One region of the Vibrio fortis genome, then DNA from elsewhere that is predicted to be linked to it. Evidence: predicted binding sites of a transcription regulator. Region 1 holds the regulator's gene; the other holds the start of a gene.
The links. Region 1 encodes MetJ, which represses methionine synthesis genes. Its sites were predicted from a motif close to TTAGACNTNTANANGTCTAA; they were not measured.
Positions count from the first base shown of each region.

Region 2: a site for MetJ is predicted at 1,841-1,860, ahead of metN (methionine ABC transporter ATP-binding protein MetN). Genes of this name have one in related genera too.

Region 1 is NZ_AP025487.1:2,994,737-2,998,404, forward strand. Features, by position in the region: gene OCV50_RS13310 (bifunctional aspartate kinase/homoserine dehydrogenase II) at 1-13, opposite strand, end outside; gene OCV50_RS13315 (O-succinylhomoserine (thiol)-lyase) at 13-1,197, opposite strand; gene metJ (met regulon transcriptional regulator MetJ) at 1,407-1,727, shown strand; gene OCV50_RS13325 (malic enzyme-like NAD(P)-binding protein) at 1,891-3,177, opposite strand; gene rpmE (50S ribosomal protein L31) at 3,386-3,604, opposite strand.
Region 2 is NZ_AP025487.1:2,504,829-2,508,496, reverse strand. Features, by position in the region: gene metQ (methionine ABC transporter substrate-binding lipoprotein MetQ) at 1-18, opposite strand, end outside; gene OCV50_RS10925 (methionine ABC transporter permease) at 44-721, opposite strand; gene metN (methionine ABC transporter ATP-binding protein MetN) at 711-1,745, opposite strand; gene gmhB (D-glycero-beta-D-manno-heptose 1,7-bisphosphate 7-phosphatase) at 1,962-2,513, shown strand; gene OCV50_RS10910 (MliC family protein) at 2,554-2,892, shown strand; gene treR (trehalose operon repressor TreR) at 2,970-3,668, shown strand, end outside.

The sequences.
Region 1 (3,668 bases):
GAAAGTTAGCCATTACTTACGCTCCCCGTTATCAATGAACTGCTGCGCTTTTGCGAAGGCTTGCTCAAGATCAGCAATCAGGTCTTCTGCATCTTCTAGACCCACCGACAGTCTCAGAAGTTGATGAGACACACCAGCTTCCGCTAGGGCTTCTTCACCCATTGCACGGTGTGTCATTGACGCAGGGTGACAAATCAAGCTCTCAACACCGCCCAGAGATTCAGCCAGTGAGAATAGCTCCAACTCCCCAACAAAGTGCTTAAGCGCCTCAAAAGAGCCTGCAAATTCAAAACTCAGCATAGACCCAAAACCAGATTGCTGCTTCTTAGCAATCTCATGACCTGGGTGTTCTGGAAGGCTTGGGTGATAAATGGTATCGACCAAAGGCTGTTTCTGCAGCGCCGTTAGAATTTCACGAGAGCTCTCTTCATGAACACGCATACGTGCACCCAGGGTACGGATACCGCGCAGTGTCATATAGCTATCAAATGGTGTCCCCGTTGCACCAATACAGTTGCCCCACCAAGCCAGCTCTTCGGCATGCTCTTCAGTTTTCGTAATCACTACGCCGCCAATCACATCTGAGTGACCATTGATGTATTTGGTGGTTGAGTGGATAACAAAGTCCGCACCAAGCTCTAGAGGCTTTTGGAACACCGGAGTCAAAAAGGTGTTATCCACCGCCACCAACGCACCCACCTCTTTTGCCTTGCGACAAGTCTCAGCAATATCAACTACGCGAACGAGTGGGTTTGATGGTGTTTCCAACAAGATCAACTTTGGTTTCAGTGCGATCGCAGCATCGAATGCCGCTTGATCCGATTGATCAACAAACAGCACCTTAAAATCACCCTTTTGTGAACGCGTATTGAAAAGACGGTAAGTACCACCGTAGCAGTCGTGTGGCGCCACGATCAGATCGTCACTACCAAGAAACGCCGAGACCCATAGATTAAGTGCTGACGTACCACAGTTAGTCACCACTGCTCCCTTGCCTGATTCCAATTCAAACAGAGCTGTCTCTAGCAAGCCTCGGTTTGGGTTGCCTGAACGAGTGTAATCATACTTAGGAACTTCACCAAAAGCGGGAAAACCGTAGTTGGTCGACAGATAAATGGGTGGAACAACGGCATGATGTTGAGTGTCTGACTCGATACCAGTACGTACGGCGATGGTTGCTGGTTTCCGGCTGCTCATAGGTGTTTCCTTACAGGTTTTGGCGTCTGAGAATCACAGCGGCTTGTCGGGGTTTTGCGGCTGTGTTAGATATATGTTATTCACTTTACTTTCATAAGAATGAGACGTCAACACTTCTAGACGTCTATATGTCTTTGCTTATGGCGGTAAATCCCGCTAAAATCACCCCTATTAATTTAATCTAACAACTAAAGTGATGAAGGTACGCAATGGCCGACTGGAATGGTGAATACATAAGCCCATATGCTGAGCATGGAAAGAAAAGCGAACAAGTAAAGAAAATTACAGTTTCTATCCCTCTAAAAGTGTTGAAGGTTCTAACTGACGAGCGTACTCGCCGCCAGATTAACAACCTACGCCATGCAACAAACAGTGAGCTACTATGTGAAGCCTTTCTGCATGCATATACTGGCCAGCCTCTACCAACAGATGAAGACCTGCGTAAAGATCGCCCAGACGACATCCCTGCTGAAGTGAAAAAGCTGATGACAGAGATGGGCATCGAGTTCGAAGCATTTGACGAAGAATAATCATAACTCAGTCACTACCTTCAATTTTGATTCGCTTTAGCTGAGCCATATCTATTGCCTGATTCATTTAACCTGAACAATAGGCACAAAAAAACCGACTCCAATGAGTCGGTTTTTTATTATTCTCTTCGCTCAACTACACGACGATTACGCCATCCAGTCTCTATGCCATATAGTTTGCAGGCATCTCGATACGAGCCACACCTGATTCAACCGCTGCTTGAGCAACCGCTTTAGCAACGCGAGGCAATAGACGTGGATCCATCGGCTTAGGAATGATGTATCCTTTACCAAACTCAAGTGAATCAGCACCTGCTGCTTTTAGTACGTCTGCAGGTACTTCTTCTTTCGCAAGTTCACGAATCGCTTCAACCGCTGCTAACTTCATTGCGTCGTTGATTTCGCTTGCACGCACATCAAGAGCACCGCGGAAGATGAATGGGAAGCAAAGAACGTTGTTTACCTGGTTCGGGTAATCACTACGACCAGTACCCATGATAAGGTCGCTACGTACTTCGTGCGCAAGCTCTGGCTTGATCTCTGGATCTGGGTTAGAACATGCGAATACGATTGGCTTATCAGCCATTAGCTTCAGCGCTTCTGCTGGCAATAGGTTAGGACCAGATACACCTAGGAATAGGTCTGCGCCATCAATAACATCTTCTAGAGTACGCTTATCAGTGTTGTTCGCAAACAGCTGCTTGTATTCGTTCAGGTCATCACGACGAGTGTGGATAACACCTTTACGGTCTAGCATGTAGATCTTCTCGCGCTGTGCGCCACATTTGATCAACAGTTCCATACACGCAACCGCTGCTGCACCCGCACCCAAACAAACAATCTTACACTCTTCTAGCTTCTTACCTTGAAGCTCAATCGCGTTCAGCATACCCGCAGCCGTTACGATCGCAGTGCCGTGTTGGTCATCGTGGAATACTGGAACATCACAACGCTCGATTAGGCGACGTTCAATCTCAAAACAGTCAGGTGCTTTGATGTCTTCTAGGTTGATACCACCGAATGTATCAGCAATGTTCGCTACCGTATCAACGAACTCATCGATTGTGCGGTGTTTTACTTCAATATCGATAGAATCTAAACCTGCAAAACGCTTAAACAGCAGCGCTTTACCTTCCATTACAGGTTTAGAAGCAATAGGACCTAAGTTACCTAGGCCAAGAATCGCTGTACCGTTAGAGATAACTGCAACCATGTTGCCTTTACCAGTGTACTTATAAACGTTATCAACGTTCTGTGCGATTTCACGAACTGGCTCAGCCACACCTGGGCTGTAAGCGAGGGCCAGATCTTCTGCAGAATTTGCAGACTTTGTCAGTTCAACGGCAATTTTGCCAGGAATTGGGAACTCATGATAATCAAGAGCTTGCTGACGGAATTGTTCTTGAGGTGATAGTTCTTCAGATTGAGCTTGGAGAGTGTCATCAGACATGGGTGTAGGTTTCCTAGAATATTATTATTTGGGGGAATCTATTTTATATTAATGGATGTACTTCAAAGTTCCTAGGTGGTAAAGCCCCCTGTCTCATTAAAAAACGAGAATTCACTACTAATAAGACCAGTGCCCAGTTGAAATTACTAAACACCAGAAAACAAAAAAGGACACCGAAGTGTCCTTTTTCATGTCTACTAAGCGAGAATTACTTCTTGCTAGATAGAGCACCGAAACGCTTGTTGAAGCGATCAACACGGCCGCCTGTATCAACGATACGTTGCTTACCAGTGTAGAACGGGTGACATTTGTCACATACGTCTAGGTGGATAGAATCTTTGTCTAGAGTTGAGTTGAATTCGAACTCGTTGCCGCAAGAGCAAGTAGCTTTAACAGCTTTGTATTCTGGGTGGATACCAACTTTCATGGGAAAACCTCAATTAGGCCGTGTCGCCATCCGATTCTAAGCCGGACACCACACGTTGTTAAAA
Region 2 (3,668 bases), 490 kb from region 1:
TTTTAAGCTGAATTTCATAATAATCTCCTTTTAATACATCTTTTTATCTGTGATCAACACGGCGAACAATCGAGTCACCAATGGATTGAATGATTTGAACTAGGACAATCAGCATCACAACCGTGACAGCCATAATCGTTACGTCATAGCGGTGGAAACCATAGCGAATCGCTACGTCACCTAGACCACCACCGCCCACGGTACCTGCCATTGCAGAGTAGCTTACTAGTGTTACTAGTGTGATGGTTACTGAATTGATAATAGTGGGTAACGCTTCTGGTAGCAGAACTTTTGTAATGATCTGCGTTGGCGTTGCGCCCATTGATTGTGCTGCCTCGACAAGCCCAGTTGGAACTTCTAAGAGTGCACCTTCAATAAGGCGAGCTACGAATGGGATTGCCCCAATCGTTAGAGGAACAATCGCCGCTGTGGTACCGATAAAGGTACCGATCAGTAGCTTAGTTAATGGGATGATAGCAACCATAAGTACTAGGAAAGGAACCGAACGGCCCACGTTCACTATCGCACCAAGAATTTTGTTGAGCTTGGTGTTCTCCAGCAGGCCACCTTTCTTAGTGGTATGCAAGATAACGCCCAGTGGAATACCGACAGCAAAACCGACAATACCCGCCACTGCTACCATGTATAGTGTTTCCCATGTCGCGCCAAGTAGTAGGTTTCCGTTAAGGCTTAACCAATCTGCGATCTCATTAAAGGACATAGCCAAGTACCTCTACTTTTACATTGTGTTCACGTAGGAATTCGATTGCTGCGTTGTCGTCAGCTTCGTTACCAAACAGCTCGGCAACCATCATGCCGAATTTAACGCCACCGGCGTAATCAAGGTCGGAGCTCAAGATACTAACGTCGATATTGAATTTGCGTGCGATTTGCGTCATCAGCGGAGCATCAACCGTTGCACCCGTAAATTCAAGACGTACCAGAGGGTAGCTACCTTCAACACGCGTGGTTTGCAGTCGCGCTTCGTAATCTTCTGGAATCGAAAGGTCGAGTGTTGAGCGGATAAATTGATGCGCAAGCTCTGTTTTAGGGTGCGCAAAGATATCGCCAACGGTGCCTTTCTCTACGAGTTCGCCACCACCGATAATCGCCACTTCATGACAAATGCTTTTAACTACATCCATCTCGTGAGTAATCAGCAGCATTGTGATGTTCAGTTTGCGGTTGATCTCTTTTAGCAGCTCAAGGATGGATTGAGTGGTTGCTGGATCAAGTGCGCTGGTCGCTTCGTCACAAAGCAGAACTTTAGGGTCAGAAGCCAGTGCGCGAGCAATAGCAACACGCTGCTTTTGACCACCACTTAGGTTTGACGGGTAGCTGTCGCGCTTATCTGCAAGACCAACAAGTTCAAGCAGTTGGCTCACTTTCTCTTCGATGATGGCCTTGTCTGTGCCAGCAAGCTCTAGCGGCAATGCGACATTATTGAACACGGTACGAGAAGAAAGCAGATTAAAGTGTTGGAAAATCATACCAATGTTGCGTCGCGCTTCACTCAGCTCTGATTTGCTTAGCTTCGTGAGGTCTACGCCATCAACAATCACTTCACCTGAGGTTGGCGCTTCTAGCATGTTTACGCAGCGGATCAGTGTACTTTTACCTGCACCTGATGAGCCGATAACGCCAAAGATCTGACCTTGAGGGATGTGAAGGTTAATGTCTATTAAGGCATTGATTTCTTTAGTGCCTTGATAGAAAACCTTGTTGACTTGATTCACTTTAATCATAAATAAACCTGTAACGGTGAACAGAATAATATGTTGATAGTTCGCTCGATTTACAGACGATGCTATGGCGTTCCGTGATCTAAGTCAATAGATATTTTTACGTCTAGACGTCTAAACGTAAAAATATCTATATCGAGCGTTACAATTAGCAGGTGATGAAGCTACTAAAGCGTGCAATAATTAGTGATTAATAGAGAGTTGATTGAGAACCAAATTTTGTCAAAACCGGCTGTATTTTTAGATCGTGATGGCGTGATTAACGTGGACCACGGTTACGTGCATGATGAGCATGATTTCGAGTATATCGACGGCGTCTTTGAAGCGGCAAAAGCCTTCAAGGACATGGGATACCTTTTAGTACTAGTGACTAACCAATCAGGTATCGCTCGCGGTATGTTCAGCGAAGATCGTTTCCTATCATTAACTCAGTGGATGGACTGGAACTTTGTAGATAATGGCGTAGAGCTTGATGGCATTTACTACTGCCCACATCATGCAGAGCACGGTATTGGCGAATACAAGCAAGATTGCGATTGTCGTAAGCCTAAGCCAGGGATGTTTATCTCTGCGCGCGATTTCTTGAAAATCGATATGGTTAATTCAGTAATGATCGGCGATAAAGCAGAAGATATGATGGCAGCAGAAGCTGCGGGTGTTGGCACAAAAGTGCTCGTGAGAACCGGTAAACCAGTGACCGAAAAGGGTGAAGCCTTAGCAAGCGTGGTCCTTGATAGCATTGCAGACGTGCCAGCTTACTTGAAGCGTTAATTCAACAACAGTTGAGTTGTTGTAATCGAAAGGGGTGTTTATGAAGAGACAATTTACAGTCGGTGCTATGGTATTAGCCGCACTCGTGGGGTGTTCTCAGTCAGCGGTGGTTGAGCAGGAGCTCGCCAATGCTGAATACATCACTTATCAATGTGAATCTGAGCGGACTTTTGATATTGCTTATGGTGATCAGAAAGCGTTACTGCGCCTTCCTGATAATCAGTATCGACTTAAACAAGTGGTTGCGGCTTCTGGTACTAAGTACATTCTTGATGACGGCACAGCAGAGTTGATAAATGGCATTACTCTGTTTACCAAAGGCGAACACGCCAGACTTGAGCTGGGACGAGTTATCTACCGTAACTGCCGTATCCAATAATTAATCACTCGATAACGACAAGCGACTTTAAAAGCAGTCACTTGTCGTTTTTTCTCTAAACAACGTTATAAGACTCCATGCAAAAAAAACTCACTATACTCGATATCGCAAAGCTTTCAGGTGTTGGTAAATCAACAGTCTCTCGTGTACTCACTAATGATCCCAAAGTGAAACCTGAGACACGTGAAAGAGTAGAGAGAGTGATTCAGGAGTCAGGATATACCCCTTCTAAATCAGCGCAATCAATGCGTGGCGGCAGCCAAAAAGTGGTTGGCGTGATCATCTCTCGTCTCGATTCGCCTTCCGAGAACAAAGCCGTGAGTACCATGCTCGAAGAGTTGTATCGTGCTGGCTATGATGTTGTGATTATGGAGAGTTTGTTCGACAGAGCAAAAGCCAATGAGCACCTTCAAGTTCTCAAACAGCGCAATGTCGATGGCATTATTGTGTTTGGTTTTACCGATTGTGATATTGCGGCGATTGAGTCTTGGGAACATCGCGCGGTGGTAATTGCCCTAGATACGGAAAACGTCACCTCTATCAATTATGACAATCAACAGGTTATTGGCAGTGCATTGGCGCATTTGAAAGAGCAAGGTTTATCAGACATTGGCTTTATAGGTGTTGATCCTAGCGATAAATCAACGGGTGAATTGCGTCTAAATGCTTACCTCAATTGGTGTCGTGATAACAACATTGAGCCAAATTACCAAACCGGTGCCCTGCATCATGAAAGTGCTTACCAATTGGTTGATCAAGTGCTTACATCGACGACT